Regions from separate parts of the Mycolicibacterium poriferae genome, predicted to be linked through region 1. Evidence: riboswitches for the same ligand, from Rfam matches in the RefSeq annotation. Region 1 holds a riboswitch; the other holds the start of a gene.
The links. A riboswitch is a leader RNA that binds a small molecule or an ion and turns the genes downstream of it on or off. The one in region 1 is predicted to bind thiamine pyrophosphate.

Region 1 (7,733 bases):
AGCCGTGCACGACCGGCCCGTACTCGCGGTAGTCCACCACGGTGCCCGCCGCGCGCATCGCGTCGGCGTACTGCCTGCCCTCGTCACGCAGCGGGTCGAAGCCCGCGGTGACGACCAGCGCCGGGGCCAGGCCCGAGAGATCGTCGACGAGGAGCGGGGACACCTCCGGGGCGGTGGCGTCGAACCGGGAGCCGCCGAGGAACCGCTCTTTGAACCAGGCGATGTCGCGGCGGGTGAGGAAGAACCCGCGGGCGAACAGGGTCTTGGACCTGGTCTGGCTTTCGTAGTCGGTCACCGGGTACAGCAGCACCTGCAGGCTCGGCGGCGACGCCCCCTCGTCTCGCGCCCGCAGCGACGCCAACGCCGCGAGGTTCGCCCCGGCACTGTCGCCTCCGACGGCGACCCGGTGCGGATCGGCGCCCAGCTCGGCGGCGTGCTCGCGGGCCCACAGGTACGCGGCGTAGGCGTCCTCGGCCCCGGCCGGGGCCGGGTGCTCGGGCGCCAGGCGGTAGTCGACGGAGACCACGTGCAGACCACCCGCGCGACAGATCTCACGGCACAGGTCGTCGTGGGTGTCGAGACTGCCCATCACATGTCCGCCGCCGTGGAAGAACACCAGCAGCGGGGCGCCGGATTCGGCGGGACGATAGTGCCGGGCCCGGATCGGTCCGGCGGCGCCGTCCACCTCGATGTCGGTCACCGCCGTGACCGGGATGCGCTCGGCGAAACTGGCGGCCAGCAGCTCGAGCTGGGCCCGTGCGGTGACGTGATCGTCGTCGCCGACCAGCCCGTCGAGACCCAGTGTCTTCTGGCCGGCGAGCATCAGCTGCAGGGTGACGTCGAGGGTGTTGCCGTCGAGGGTGATCGACCGCCCACCCATCAGCAACCGCTTGATCCGGTCGGGTATGTGCGGCAGCGCGCGCAGGGTCACGCCCGCAACTCTGTTGGCGACGACGTCGACGGTGCGGATCTTCGGGCGCTGCGTCGGGGCGATGCTCGTCTGCGTCATGTGTGCTCCATCCGTCTCACCCGGACCGGGCAGGCCGCGCCCTGGTGGCGCCGACAGCAATCGCGTCCGATCCCGAAGCAGATTAGGTGACCATCGGCGGCAGCAATATAGTCAACGGCGAAATCGGTGACTCCGGACCCACTGCGGGTGAACGTCGGGGCCACCTTCGAGCATCCACTTCAGCAGGGCAGGTGACATGACCTCGGCGGCAGCAATCCCCACCGTCACACTCAACGACGACAACACGATGCCGGTCATCGGCCTCGGAGTGGGTGAACTGTCCGAGGCGGAGACCGAGCAGGCGGTGTCGGCCGCGCTGGAGGCCGGCTACCGGATGATCGACACCGCCGCCGCCTACGGCAACGAGGCTGCCGTGGGTCGCGCGGTCGCGGCATCGGGTATCGCCCGCGACGAGCTGTTCATCACCACCAAACTGGCCACCGAGGATCAGGGTTTCCAGTCCTCGCAGGACGCGCTGCGGCGCAGCCTGGAACGTCTCGGCCTCGACTACGTCGACCTGTACCTCATCCACTGGCCGGGCGGTGAGCACGGCAAGTACATCGACAGTTGGGGTGGGCTGATGCGCGCCAAGGAGGACGGCCATTCCCGGTCGATCGGCGTGTGCAACTCCCACTCCCAGCACCTCGAAGATCTCATCGCGCTGTCGTTCTTCACCCCGGCGGTCAACCAGATCGAGCTCCACCCACTGCTGAACCAGGCCGAACTGCGGGCCGTCAACGCCGAGAACGGCATCACCACCGAGGCCTACGGCCCGCTGGGTGTGGGCAATCTGCTGTCCAACCCTGCCGTCACAGCGATCGCCGAGGCTCAGGGCAAGACCGCGGCGCAGGTGCTCATCCGATGGAGCCTGCAACTCGGCAACGTCGTCATCCCCCGGTCGTCCTCGCCGGAGCGGATCGCCGCCAACCTCGACGTCTTCGGGTTCGAACTGACCGACGACCAGATGGCGTCGTTGAACGGCCTGGACAACGGCACCCGGTTCCGTCCGGATCCGGAAACCTACACCGGCGCCTGATTCCCGGGCCTCCTCCGGCTGCCCTCCAGCGCTGACGTCGTGCAGCGCCCCCTCATCCGAGCAGTCCCGCGCGACGTCATGCCCGCACGCAGGCGTGTTCGCGCAAAGGCGTGTTCAGCGTGGCGGGTGACTGCTGCCCCGACGGCGGTCGTGATGTAGCGGATCACCCTTGGTCAGGGCGCGGTCCTCGTCGGACAGCCTGGACACCTCGTCCTCGTCGCGGCGGGCTACCCGTAATGTTTAGGAATACCCCATGGGGTGTATGCGGGGTGGGCAGGCATCCGCACCGCGGCCGACGACCGGACAAGGAGGCACACCCGAATGACCCTCGCCGTCGCCCTCGGCTTCGGGGCCTTGATCGGTGTGCTGCTGGGCCTGCTCGGCGGCGGCGGGTCGATTCTGGCGGTCCCCGCCCTGGTCTACGCGGTCGGCCTGGACATGCGTCAGGCGATCCCGATCTCGCTGCTGGTCGTGGGGGTGGCCTCGGCGGTGGGTGCCGTGCCGCGCATCCGCGCTGGGCAAGTGCAGTGGCGGCTGGCGGCGGTGTTCGCCGCCGCGGGCATCCCGGCGACGTTCGCCGGGACCGCGATCAGCACACGTCTGCCCCAGAGTGCGCTGTTGATCGGCTTCGCCGCGGTCATGGTGCTGGCCGGGGCGCGGATGCTCAAGGACACCGCGAGCACCGGCACCGCCTGTGACGTCGGTCAGGACGGCATCGACTGGCGCCGGTGCGCCCCAAGATCCATCCCGGCCGGCGCGCTGGTCGGCGTGCTCACCGGACTGTTCGGTGTCGGCGGAGGGTTCCTGATCATCCCCGCACTGGTCATCGCCCTCGGGGTGGACATGTCGATCGCGGTGGGCACCTCGCTGCTGATCATCGTCGTCAACTCCGCGGCCGGGTTCCTGTCCCACCTGCAGGGCCTGCAGATCGACTGGGCCGTCACCGCGTCGTTCGCCGGTGCCGCCACGGTCTGGTCGCTGATCGCCGGGTCGCTGGCTACCCGCCTGCACACCGAACGCCTGCAACGCTGGTTCGCCTACCTGGTCTTCGCTGTCGCGACCTTCGTCGTCGTCGACACGATCTGGCTGCACTGAACCGTCTTCGCACTCAACCGATTTCAACCACGACACGGGAGGAACACCATGGACGTGACCATCATCGAGACATCCGGCCTCGGCGACCGCAGCTATCTGGTCAGCGCCGAAGGGCGCGCCGCGGTGATCGATCCGCAACGCGACATCGACCGCATCCTCGACCTCGCCGACGAGAAGGGCGTCTCGATCACCCACGTTCTGGAGACCCACATCCACAACGACTACGTGACCGGCGGCCTGGAACTCGCCCGCACCCTCGGCGCCGAATACGTCGTCGCGGACGGCGATGACGTGGGGTTCACCCGCCGGGCGGTGCGCGACGGAGACGTCGTCGACGTCGGCCCGATGAGCTTTGCGGTGCTGCACACCCCGGGCCACACGCACACGCACGTGAGCTATGTCCTCCGCGACGCGTCGGGTTCGGCCGTCGGGGTGTTCACCGGCGGCTCCATGCTGCACGGCACGACCGGGCGAACCGATCTGGTCGACGACGACGACACCGTCGAGCTCACTCACGCGCAGTACCACTCGGTGCGCCGGCTGGCCCACGAACTCGGCGACGACGTCGAGGTCTATCCGACCCACGGTTTCGGCAGCTTCTGTTCGGCGACGCCGGCCAGCGGCGACAGCTCGACGATCGGCGACGAGCGGCAGAACAATCCGGCCCTGACCAACGACGAGCAGACCTATGTCGACCAGCTGCTGGCCGGCCTGGGCGCGTATCCGGCCTACTACGCGCACATGGGCGTCATCAACACCGAAGGTCCTGCTCCCGTCGACCTGTCCCTGCCCGAACCGGTGGACCCGGCAGAGCTGCGCCGCCGCATCGATTCCGGCGAATGGGTGGTCGACCTGCGCAGCCGCACCGCCTTCGCGGCCGGCCATCTCGCCGGAACCTTCGGCTTCGAGTTGTCCACACAGTTCGCGACGTATCTCGGCTGGCTCTACCGCTGGGGTGCCCCGATGACCCTGGTCGGTGAGGATCGCGACCAGATTCTCTCGGCGAGAAGGGAGTTGGCCCGAATCGGGGTCGACAAAGTCACAGGTTCCGCTGCCGGCGACATCTCATCCCTGGCCGGCGGTGACGCTCTGCAGAGCTATCGGGTGGCCGCGTTCGACGACCTCGCGGGCGCCCTGGACCGCGACGAGGTGACCGTTCTCGACGTCCGCCAGACGACCGAATTCGACGGCGGCCACATCCGCGGCGCGCTCAACATTCCGCTGCACGAGCTGCTCGCCCGGCGCGACGAGGTGCCGGCCGGTGAAGTCTGGGTGCATTGCGGTTCCGGCTACCGGGCCTCCATCGCCTGCTCGCTCATCGAACGCGCGGATCGCTCCGTGGTGCTCATCGACGACGCCTTCGACAAAGCTCCCGAGTCCGCCCTGGTGTCCTAGGGTTCGCAGACGTGACCCCGGACGATCTGGTCGTCAGCCTCGTCGCCGCCGACGCGACGACCGTGCTGATCGACGGGCGGTCGGGGGCGGGCAAGTCCACGCTGGCCGACCACCTGCAGCGGCGGTGGTCGGCCAGTTCGGTGGTCCGTCTCGACGACATCTACCCGGGCTGGGACGGGCTGGCGTGGGCGGTCGAGCACGTCGGCACCCAGCTGCTCGCACCCCGCGCAAAAGGTCACCCGGGACGATGGCGCCAGTGGGACTGGGGCACCGACGCCCCCGGGCCGTGGCACACGGTCCAGCCCGGCACCCGGCTCATCGTGGAGGGGGTCGGCGCGCTGTCCGCCGCGCATCGCGCGCTGGCCGATCTCGGCATCTGGGTGACCGCCGCCGACGAGGTGCGCCGCCGTCGCGCCCTGCACCGCGACGGCGACACCTATCGCCCGCACTGGGACCGCTGGGCAGCTCAGGAGGAGCAGTTCATCAGCGAGTTCGCGCCCCAGGCGGCCGCCGACGTCACCGCGGTCGAGACCGGCGCCGGGTGGTCCTGGAGCTTTCACCGGCGGTGACCGATGCCCGGCGTGGCGCCATCTTCGCGCTCTGCAGTAGCTTGGGAGGTTCCACACGGGAGTGCACACCGAGTGCGCTGAGAGGACGGCTGACGGCCGTCGACCGTACGAACCTGACCGGGTAATGCCGGCGTAGGGAGATGTGATGGGTCAGCCCCACCCTGATGGCACCGGATCGTTTCATGGCACAGAGTCGTTTCATGGCACAGAGTCGTTCCAGGGCACCGAGTCGTTTCACGGCGCCGGGTCGTCCTTCCGGACCGGGTCGTTGCGCTGGCGGGTGGTCGACATCGTGGTCGCCAGCGTGCTCGCCGTCGCGGCGGGACTGGTGTTCGTCATCTGGAACGTCGCGCACAGCCCGATCACCGCGCCGCTGAACGCACTGCTGCCCGGCCTGCAGGCGCTCGCCGGTGGCGGGTGGCTGTTCGCCGGTGTGCTCACGGCACTGGTCATCCGCAAGCCCGGCGCGGCACTGTACGGCGAAGTCGTCGCGGCCACCGTGTCGGCGCTGGTCGGTAACCAATGGGGCGTGCTGACCATCGAATCGGGGCTGGTGCAGGGTCTGGGCGCCGAGCTCGTGTTCGCCGTGTTCCTGTACCGGCGGTGGAACCTGCCCGTCGCGATCCTCGCCGGCGCGCTGGCCGGGGTCGCGTTGGCCGTCAACGACCTGATCCTCTGGTACCCGGGGGCCGCCACCGCGTTCGCGGTCATCTACACGGCATCAGCGGTGATCTCCGGCGCCGTCATCGCCGGACTCCTGTCCTGGTTCGTCGTCAGAGGCCTGGCCCGGACCGGCGCCCTGAGCCGCTTCGAGTCCGGGCGGGCGTTCGCGCGTTCCGCCACCTGATGCCCTCCGCGGCGTCCACCCACGTCGGCGCCCGCGTAACGGCGCAGCAGTGGGGTTGGCAGCACGCCGGGCAGAACAGCTGGGCGGTCAGCGAACTCGACCTCGACATCGAGGCCGGCCAGCGCGTACAGGTCTTGGGGCCGTCCGGCTCGGGAAAGTCCACCCTGCTGCTGGGCCTCGCCGGGCTGCTGGGTGGCGCCGACGAAGGACACGAGACAGGTCGCCTCCTCGTCGACGGATCTCGTCCCGCCGATCGACGCGGGCGCATCGGAATGGTGCTGCAGGACCCGGATTCGCAGGTGATCCTGTCGCGGGTGGGCGACGACGTGGCCTTCGGCATGGAGAACTTCGGAGTGCCACGCGCAGCGATCTGGCCGCGCGTCGACACCGCCCTTCGCTCCGTCGGTCTGAATCTTCCTGCATCGCAAGACACCTCCACTCTGTCGGGTGGCCAGAAGCAGCGCCTGGCACTCGCCGGGGTGCTGGCGATGAATCCGGGCCTGATCCTGCTCGACGAGCCCACCGCGAATCTGGACTCCGAAGGAGTCCTCGAGGTCCGTGATGCGGTGACCGCGGCCGCCGACGCCGGCGGCGCCACCGTGGTCGTGGTGGAGCACCGCACCCAGACCTGGCTGCCCGTCGTCGACCGCGTCGTCGTCCTGGGCCCGAACGGTCAGGTGGTGGCCGACGGCGCGCCGGAGCCGACCATCGCCCGCCAGCGCGAACACCTGCTGCAGTCCGGGATCTGGGTGCCCGGAGCTCCCCCGCCGCGGATCTCCCGGCGCCGTCCGGCGGCCGACGAACCGCTGCTGAGCGCCACCGACCTCTCCGTCGGCTACCCCACCGCCCCGGTTCGCGCGGGTCTGGACTTCCAGATCCGCCGGGGCCGGGTGACGGCCGTGACCGGGCGCAACGGCACCGGGAAATCGACGCTGGCGCTGACCCTGGGCGGCTTGTTACCGCCCCAGGGCGGCCGGCTCTGCGCGCAGGCGCAGTTCGCCCCCTCACCCAGACGTGTGGAACCCATCGGCTGGCGCTCCAAGGAGTTGCTCACCCGAATCGCCACCGTCTTCCAGGACCCCGAACACCAGTTCCTCACCGGCAGCGTGCGCGACGAGATCCTGCTCGGACCAAAAGCTCTGCGCCACAACAGCACCGAGACCGCCGCACGGGCCGACGAGCTGCTCGACCGGCTGCGTCTGAGCCACCTCGCGCATCGCAATCCCTACACCCTCTCAGGCGGCGAGAAACGCCGCCTGTCCGTGGCCACCGTCCTGATCACCCGGCCCGGGCTGATCGTCCTCGACGAGCCCACCTTCGGCCAGGATCGACGCACCTGGGTCGAACTCGTGGCGCTGCTCTCCGAGATCGCCGACAGTGGAACCGCGGTCGTCGCCGCCACCCACGATGACGAGTTCGTCGACCTGCTTGCCGACGACCGGATCGAGCTGCAGTGACATCGCTGGATGCCCGGACCCGCCCTGGCCTCAACCCTGTTGCCACGTTGCTGACCGCAGCTGTGATCGCCGTGGCGCTGGTGCTCAGCGTCGACTGGGTGTCGGCGCTTACCGCGCTGGCACTGGAGATTCCGCTTTTCCTCGCGCTCAGAATTCGCCTGCGCACCGTCGCGTTCCGCGGCGCGGTGGTCACCGTCGCGGCCGCGTTGACCGCGCTGACGAACCTGCTCTACGGGGAACCGAGCGGCACCGTGCACTGGCACTTCCTGTTGATCAACGTCAGCGACGGCTCCATCGAGCTTGCGGGCGCGATGTTCCTGCGGGT
Region 2 (7,733 bases), 1.5 Mb from region 1:
CGAGGCGCTCTCCGGCGTGATCGACAGCTACGTGGCGCGCACGTTCGACCAGCCGGAACTCGAGTACGTCTACTACACCGAACGGCTCAACATGAGCGCCGCCGACCAACGCATCGTGCACGACCTGCAACGTTCGGTCGTCGAGTCGTGGGTCGAGCTGGTGGTCGCGGTGCGGCCGCAGTGGTCGCCGGCGCAGGCGCGGTTCGCGGTGCACGCGGCGATGGCGTTGGTCATCGACCTCGGCCGGCTGCAGCGTTACCCCGATGCCGCGCAGGCGCGCGCGGTGGTGAATCGACTGGTGAAAGCGGTCCTGCTGGGGGACTACCGGTTACGGGCGACGTTCACGCCCATGTAGAGCAGGTAGGCCAGCAGGCCGAGCACCGCGACCTTGCGGGTCTTGCGGACGGCCAGACCCAGCCCCACAGCGGTTTCGATGCCGCCGTCGATGTAGATGTGCTGACGGGTGTTGGTCGGAAATGCCGACTTGGTCAGGCCCTCATAGAGCTGCGGCGCGACGAAATGCGACAGCCCGGTGAGCGCCAGCACGATGCCGGCGATCGTCATTCCGCGCGAATTGCTCTCGGTCCCCACTTCGGTCACGACGTCTCCTAGCTCATTCGGTAATCGCTCAGCGGGAAGTCGGAGGCTTCCTGGATCGCCTTGCGAGTCGAGGTCGGGCGCAGCAGGGTGGGTTCCCCGCTGGGATTGAAATAGTACGACCGTGCCGAAGCGCAGTCACCGGTGGTGAACAGCGAGTCGCCGAGGAGTTCGGTCATCCGGTCCAGGTACCGGGTATTGGCCTCCTCGGTGACCTCGAACGTCGTCGCGCCGCGGCGTTGCAGTTCACCGAAAACGCGGTCCATGTGTCGCATCTGGTACTCCATCGTGTTGAAGAAGTTCAACCCGAGGAAGGCGTAGGGGCTGGCCAGCGACATGTAGTTGGGGAACTGCGGCATCGTCACACCCTGGTAGGCCTGGAACCGGGTGTCGCGCCACCACTTCCCGAGATTGCGGCCGCCCCGGCCGATGACCTCGATGGCGGGGAAGTTGGCTTCCCACAGGTCGAAACCGGTGGCCAGGACCAGGGTGTCGATGACGGTCTTGGTGCCGTCGACGGCGACGATGCCGTCGGACTCGATCCGCGCGATGCCGCTGTCCTGCAGGTGGACGTGCGGCTTGGTGAAGGTCCGGTAGTAGCTGTTGGAGAACGTGGGGCGCTTGCAGCCGAAGTCGTAGTCCGGGGTGAGCTTGGCGCGCAGTTCCTTGTCGCGGATCGTGGCGAACCGATGCATCTTGGCGAGGTCACCGGCGGCGATGTTGAACCGCCCCCGGGTGTTCTTGTAGTGCACCACGCCGACCGACACCATCAACTCGTAGATGGTGTCGGTGACGGCCCGGATGGCCCGCTGGGTCAGCGGGAAACGGGCGAACACCCGCTTGGCCCGTTCGGAGAACCGGAAGTCGACCTTCGGCACCACCCAGATCGGGGTGCGCTGGTACACCGTCAGATCGGCCGCCTTCTTGGCCAGCTCGGGGATCAGCTGAACCGCGGTGGCGCCGGTCCCGATGATGCCGACCCGCTGTCCGGTGGGGTCGTAGCCGTCGTCCCAGGCCGTGGTGTGGATCACCCGTCCGTCGAAGCTCGTGATGCCGGGGATGTCGGGCATGTGCGGCTGGGACAGGAAGCCCGTCGCGGTGAACAGGAACCGGGCCGACACCGTCTCTCCGCCGGCCAGCGCCACCCGCCACAGGGCAGCCTCCTCGTCCCAGCGGGCGCTCTCGACGACAGTGCCGAACCGCATGTGGCGGCGCACGTCGTACTTGTCGGCCACGTCACCGGCGTACTGCTTGATCTCCGCCCCGGTGGAGAACAGCCGGGACCAGTTCGGGTTCGGCTCGAAGAAATAGGAGTACGTGGTGGTGGGAACGTCCACCGCCAGGCCCGGGTAGTGGTTGACGTGCCAGGTGCCGCCCAGATCGTCCTCGCGGTCGAGGATGACGAAGTTCTCGTAGCCCATCCGTTTGAGCTGGATGGCGGCGCCGATTCCGGCGAAGCCGGCGCCCACGATGACCGCGTCGAAGTGCTCCGAAGTCATGCGTAGACGGTACCGCAGGTACCAGCGAGGTCAGCCGAGCAGATGGAGCGCCGCGTCAACCGCGGTCTTCGGCACGTCGATCTTCTTGGAGGCCAGGTCGTGGCGGGCACCGGTCACCTCGACGATCGTGGTGGGCGCCGGGATCAGCGCGGCGGCCGGCCGGAGTTCGTCGATGCTGCCGAACGGGTCGGCGGTGCCATGGGTGAACACCGTCGGCACGGTGATGTTCGGAAGATGCTCGGTGCGGGCCCGCTCGGGCTTGCCCGGCGGATGCAGCGGATAGGAGAACAGCGTCAGCACGTCGAGGGACAGGCCCCCGCCTTCTACCCCGTGGCCGGCGGCCGCCATCGAGGTGAGCCGCCCACCGTAGGAGTGTCCGCCGGCGATGATCGGGCCGTCGGCCAGTGTGCGGACCGCGGCGACCGCCTCGACGATGCCGGCCAGATCGGCGGCGGACGCTGAGCGCGGCGGCGGGCCCTTGGGCCGGCGGCGCCGGTATGGCAGGTTGTAGCGCACCGCGACCCAACCGCGTCGGGCCCATTCTTCGCAGATCGCCTGCAGCAGAGGCGCTTCCCGGCTGCCGCCGGCGCCGTGGGTCAACGCGACCACGCCTTCCGGTTTCCCGTCGGGCCGGTGCACCACCCCGGCGATGTCGTCCATCAGCCGAGCCGGAACAACGCCGACACGGGACCGTGACCCTGCCCCAACGGATATGCCGCCCTGAGACATTCGGTGACCCAGCGCTTGCCGAAGCCGACCGCCTCGGGCACCTCGTAGCCGTGGGCCAGGGCGCTGGCGATCGCGGCCGCCAGGGTGTCCCCGGCGCCGTGGTCATCACCGGTGTCGATGCGTTCGGCCTCGTACTCGACGAAGTCGGTACCGTCGAACAGCATGTCTGGGCTGTGCGCCGACGACCGCAGGTGTCCGCCCTTGACCAGCGCCCACCGCGGGCCCAGCGCATGCAGCGCACGAGCCGCCTCGCGCTGGGTCGCGGCGTCGACGACGTCGATGCCGGTGAGCAGCCGGACTTCGTCGAGGTTGGGGGTGACCACTGTCGCGAGCGGGAACAGCTTGTCCTTGAGCGCCTCGAGGGCGCTGGGATGCAGCAGCGGATCGCCGTGCATCGACGCGCACACCGGGTCGACGACCAGCGGGACATCCGGTGCGGCGCGGCGCCAGGTGGTGGCGACGGTGTCGATGATCTCCGAGGATGCGAGCATGCCGGTCTTCGCGGCCTGCACGCCGATATCGCCGGCCACGACCTCGATCTGGCCGGCAATCACATCGAGTGGTACCTCGTGAAAGCCTTTGACGCCCAATGAGTTCTGAACTGTCACCGCGGTGACCGCGACGAGGCCGTGCATGCCGAGCATCGCGAAGGTGCGCATGTCGGCCTGGATGCCGGCGCCGCCACCGGAGTCCGACCCCGCGATCGTCATGACCCGCCGCGGGGTCTGTCCCGGCGGGGTCAGCGGCAGGTACGTCATGCCGGCGTCACCGGTAGATACACCCGGTTGCCGTGCTCGGCGAACTCGCGGGACTTCTCGGCCATCCCCTTCTCGTAGGCCTCGCGCACATCGTGGCTGATCCGCATCGAACAGAACTTCGGTCCGCACATCGAGCAGAAGTGCGCGGTCTTCGCCGGTGTCGCCGGCAGGGTCTCGTCGTGGAACTCGCGTGCCGTGTCGGGGTCCAGCGAGAGGTTGAACTGATCCTCCCAGCGGAACTCGAACCGTGCCGTGGACAGGGCGTCGTCCCGTTCCTGCGCCCGAGGGTGCCCCTTCGCGAGATCGGCTGCATGGGCGGCGATCTTGTAGGCGATCACCCCGTCCTTGACGTCCTTGCGGTTGGGCAGGCCGAGGTGTTCCTTGGGTGTGACGTAGCACAGCATCGCGGTGCCGGCCTGGGCGATCATCGCAGCGCCGATGGCCGAGGTGATGTGATCGTAGGCCGGCGCGATGTCGGTGGTCAGCGGCCCGAGGGTGTAGAACGGCGCCTCCTCGCACAGCTCCTCCTCGAGCCGGACGTTCTCGGCGATCTTGTGCATCGGGACGTGGCCGGGTCCCTCGATCATCACCTGCACGCCATGGGATTTGGCGATCTTGGTCAACTCGCCCAGGGTTTCCAGCTCGGCGAACTGCGCGGCATCGTTGGCGTCGGCGATCGAGCCGGGACGCAGCCCGTCGCCGAGGGAGAAGGTCACGTCGTAGCGGGCCAGGATCTCGCAGAGTTCCTCGAAATGGGTGTAGAGGAACGACTCCTGGTGATGTGCCAAGCACCAGGCGGCCATGATCGACCCGCCGCGGGAGACGATGCCGGTGACGCGGTCCACGGTCAGCGGGATGTGGCGCAGCAGCACCCCGGCGTGCACCGTCATGTAGTCCACGCCCTGCTCGCACTGTTCGATCACGGTGTCGCGGTAGAGTTCCCAGGTCATCTCGACCGGATCGCCGTTGGTCTTCTCCAGCGCCTGGTAGATCGGCACCGTGCCGACCGGAACCGGCGAGTTACGCAGAATCCACTCCCGGGTCAGGTGGATGTCGCGGCCGGTGGACAGGTCCATGATCGTGTCGGCGCCCCAGCGGGTGGCCCACACCATCTTCTCGACTTCTTCGGCGATCGACGACGTCACAGCCGAATTACCGATATTGGCATTGACTTTCACCGAGAAAGCCTTGCCGATGATCATCGGCTCCGCCTCCGGGTGGTTGTGGTTGGCCGGGATCACCGCGCGCCCGCGGGCCACCTCGTCGCGAACAAGTTCGGCGGGCACACCTTCGCGCTCGGCGATGAACGCCATCTCGGCGGTGATCTCGCCGGCCCGGGCACGCTGCAGCTGGGTGCCGCGGTCGCGGGTCACCGGCCGGCGGGTCAGACCGGCGTCCAGATCGATGACGGCGTCGGCGTCGGTGTAGGGCCCGGAGGTGTCGTAGAGGTCGAGATGCTCGGAGTTGGTCAGGTGGACCCGGCGAAACGGGACGCGGGCGCCGGCGACGTCCCGGTAGACCTTGGAGCTGCCCTGAATCGGGCCGGTGGTGACGGTCGGACGGACTGCGGAGTCGACAAAGTCGGTCATGATTCTCCCTACGCCGGCATTACCCGGTCAGGTTCGTACGGTCGACGGGCCCACCCGTCCTCTCAGCGCACTCGGTGCACGCTCCCGCGTTTGCGATTGGCGAGTCCCACGCTAGCGCACGACCGCACGGCGGGGGAACCGGGCAGCGGGCACGAATTGCGCCCAGATGATTTGCATAGCTAATATATGTTTTCTATGGGCGAGGTGACTGATGTCTACTGAGATCGAACCGGCGGACAAGACGACACGGGCGGGTAGCCGCTTCGATCTGGACCACCCCCGCTACAAGTGGGTGGCCCTGTCCAACACCACGCTCGGCACGCTGTTGGCGGCGGTGAACGCGTCCATCGTGTTGATCTCACTTCCGGCGATCTTCCGCGGTATCGACCTCAATCCGTTGTCCCCGGGCAACATCAGCTATCTGCTGTGGATGCTGATGGGCTACCTGGTCGCCACCGCCGTCTTGGTGGTGCCGTTCGGCCGGCTCGGCGACATGTTCGGGCGGGTGCGCATCTACAACATCGGTTTCGCCGTGTTCACGGTTGCGGCGATCGCGCTGTCGTTCGACCCCTTCCATCTGGGCGCCGGTGCGGTGTGGCTGATCGTCTGGCGCGTCGTCCAGGGCGTCGGGGGCGCCATGCTGATGGCCTCCTCGTCGGCGATCCTCACCGACGCGTTCCCTGCGAACCAGCGCGGGATGGCGCTCGGGGTCAACATGGTGACCGCCGTCGCCGGGTCGTTCCTCGGATTGCTGATCGGGGGCGCATTGGCTGAATGGCACTGGCAGGCGATCTTCTGGGTCGGCGTCCCGATCGGATTGGCAGGCACGATCTGGAGCATGCGATCGCTGCGCGAGATAGGGCAGCGGACGCCGGGACGGCTGGACTGGGCAGGCACGATCACGTTCGGCGTCGGGCTGACCGTGTTGTTGATCGGCATCACGTATGGCATCCAGCCCTACGGGCAGTCGACCACGGGCTGGACCAATCCGGCGGTGCTCGGATCGATCGTGGCCAGACTGGTCCTTCTCGTCGTGTTCTGCGTGGTGGAACTCAAGGTGGCGCAGCCGATGGTGAACATCCGGCTGTTCCGTTCGACCGCGTTCGGCATGGGGAATCTCGCCGGTCTGATGTCGTCGGTGGGCCGCGGTGGGCTGCAGTTCATGTTGATCATCTGGCTGCAGGGGATCTGGCTGCCGTTGCGCGGTTACGACTTCGAGTCCACACCGCTGTGGGCCGCGATCTACATGTTGCCGATCACGGTCGGTTTTCTGCTGGCGGGACCGGTCGCCGGGGCATTGTCGGACCGCTACGGCGCCCGACCGCTCACGGTGGGTGGCATGGCCTTGATGGCGGTGTCGTTCCTCGCGTTGGTGATGATCCCGGTCGATTTCGACTACCGGGTGTTCGCACTGCTGATCTTCCTCAACGGGGTGGGTGGTGGCATCTTCACTGCACCGAACACCGCGGCCATCATGTCCAGCGTGCCGGCCGCCGAGCGCGGAGCGGCCTCCGGGGTGCGCGCGACGTTCTTCAACGCGGGATCGTCCTTGTCGATCGGGATCTTCTTCTCGCTGATGATCGTCGGGCTGGCCAACACGCTGCCCGGGGCGCTCAGCAGTGGCCTGCAGGAGCCGGGGGTGTCGGCGTCGGTGGCGCAACAGGTCGCCGACCTGCCCCCGGTGGGCAGCCTGTTCGCGGCGTTCCTCGGTTACAACCCGATCGCCGAGCTGCTCGAGCCCTTCCACGCGTTGCAGCAACCCGGCGTCAACGCAGACGAACTGACCGGACAGACGTTCTTCCCCCACTTGATCATCGAACCTTTCCACGCTGGTTTGACGGTGGTGTTCATCGCCGCCGCGGTGATGATGGTGATCGGCATGGTCGCCTCGCTGTTCAACCCGGGCCGGTACGCCGAAGATGTCACGGCGGACTAGAACAACGCCCCGCGTAGGAAGAACTCGCCGAGTCGGCGGGTGATGATCGCCCCGACGGGTAGCTGGGCGGCGATCTCCAGGTTGTCGTCCGCGACGTCCTCAGCCCACGACCGCGGCCATCCGCCGTCGCCGAGGCTGGTGTCGAAGGCCAATACCACGTCGTCCCGGGTCATCTCGGTTTCCACAACCATCGCGGTGGTCGTCGCCCGATGGGACGCGGCACCGGCGAACCCGCGTCCGCACCCGCAGGGGCCACCGGGATCCAGTCGGTCCCGGTCGCAGGGCTCCTGGATCCACACCAACTCACGCTCGACGCAGTAGTGGTAGTCGCCGGGATTTGTGCCTTGCGTATGTCCAGTGGCTACAAGGATTTTCACGATTCTCCTAGAACGGTGGTGGGTCGTCGCCGTAGTCGGATGGCGGGTCAAGGGATTGCTTCATGGCGTCGATGGCGGCGGCGGTTTTGCGGCGGATGTTGCGGCGTTTGTCGGCGGCTGCTTGTTCGGCGGCGCGGTCGAGTTCGGCTTGGAGCGCGTTGTGTTGGCGGGCGGCGGTGATGTAGGCGGCGCGGTTTTGTGCGCGGGTGCGTTGGCGTCGGGGCATCTTCGATGCCCGTCCCGGGTGG

Region 2: linked by a shared signal. The riboswitch ahead of thiC (phosphomethylpyrimidine synthase ThiC) and the one ahead of G6N39_RS12310 (ECF transporter S component) in region 1 are both predicted to bind thiamine pyrophosphate.

Annotation. Positions count from the first base shown of each region.
Region 1 is NZ_AP022570.1:2,600,176-2,607,908, reverse strand. It holds gene G6N39_RS12335 (alpha/beta hydrolase fold domain-containing protein) at 1-1,009, opposite strand, end outside; gene G6N39_RS12330 (aldo/keto reductase) at 1,206-2,045, shown strand; gene G6N39_RS12325 (sulfite exporter TauE/SafE family protein) at 2,367-3,140, shown strand; gene G6N39_RS12320 (MBL fold metallo-hydrolase) at 3,189-4,535, shown strand; gene G6N39_RS12315 (AAA family ATPase) at 4,547-5,104, shown strand; TPP riboswitch at 5,150-5,260, shown strand; gene G6N39_RS12310 (ECF transporter S component) at 5,250-5,951, shown strand; gene G6N39_RS12305 (ABC transporter ATP-binding protein) at 5,951-7,408, shown strand; gene G6N39_RS12300 (energy-coupling factor transporter transmembrane component T family protein) at 7,405-7,733, shown strand, end outside.
Region 2 is NZ_AP022570.1:1,124,577-1,132,309, forward strand. It holds gene G6N39_RS05285 (TetR/AcrR family transcriptional regulator) at 1-355, shown strand, start outside; gene G6N39_RS05290 (DoxX-related protein) at 322-564, opposite strand; gene G6N39_RS05295 (flavin-containing monooxygenase) at 609-2,096, opposite strand; gene G6N39_RS05300 (alpha/beta hydrolase family protein) at 2,127-2,756, opposite strand; gene thiD (bifunctional hydroxymethylpyrimidine kinase/phosphomethylpyrimidine kinase) at 2,756-3,583, opposite strand; gene thiC (phosphomethylpyrimidine synthase ThiC) at 3,580-5,172, opposite strand; TPP riboswitch at 5,161-5,270, opposite strand; gene G6N39_RS05315 (MFS transporter) at 5,384-7,108, shown strand; gene G6N39_RS05320 (DUF7715 family protein) at 7,105-7,485, opposite strand; gene G6N39_RS28330 (HNH endonuclease signature motif containing protein) at 7,493-7,733, opposite strand, start outside.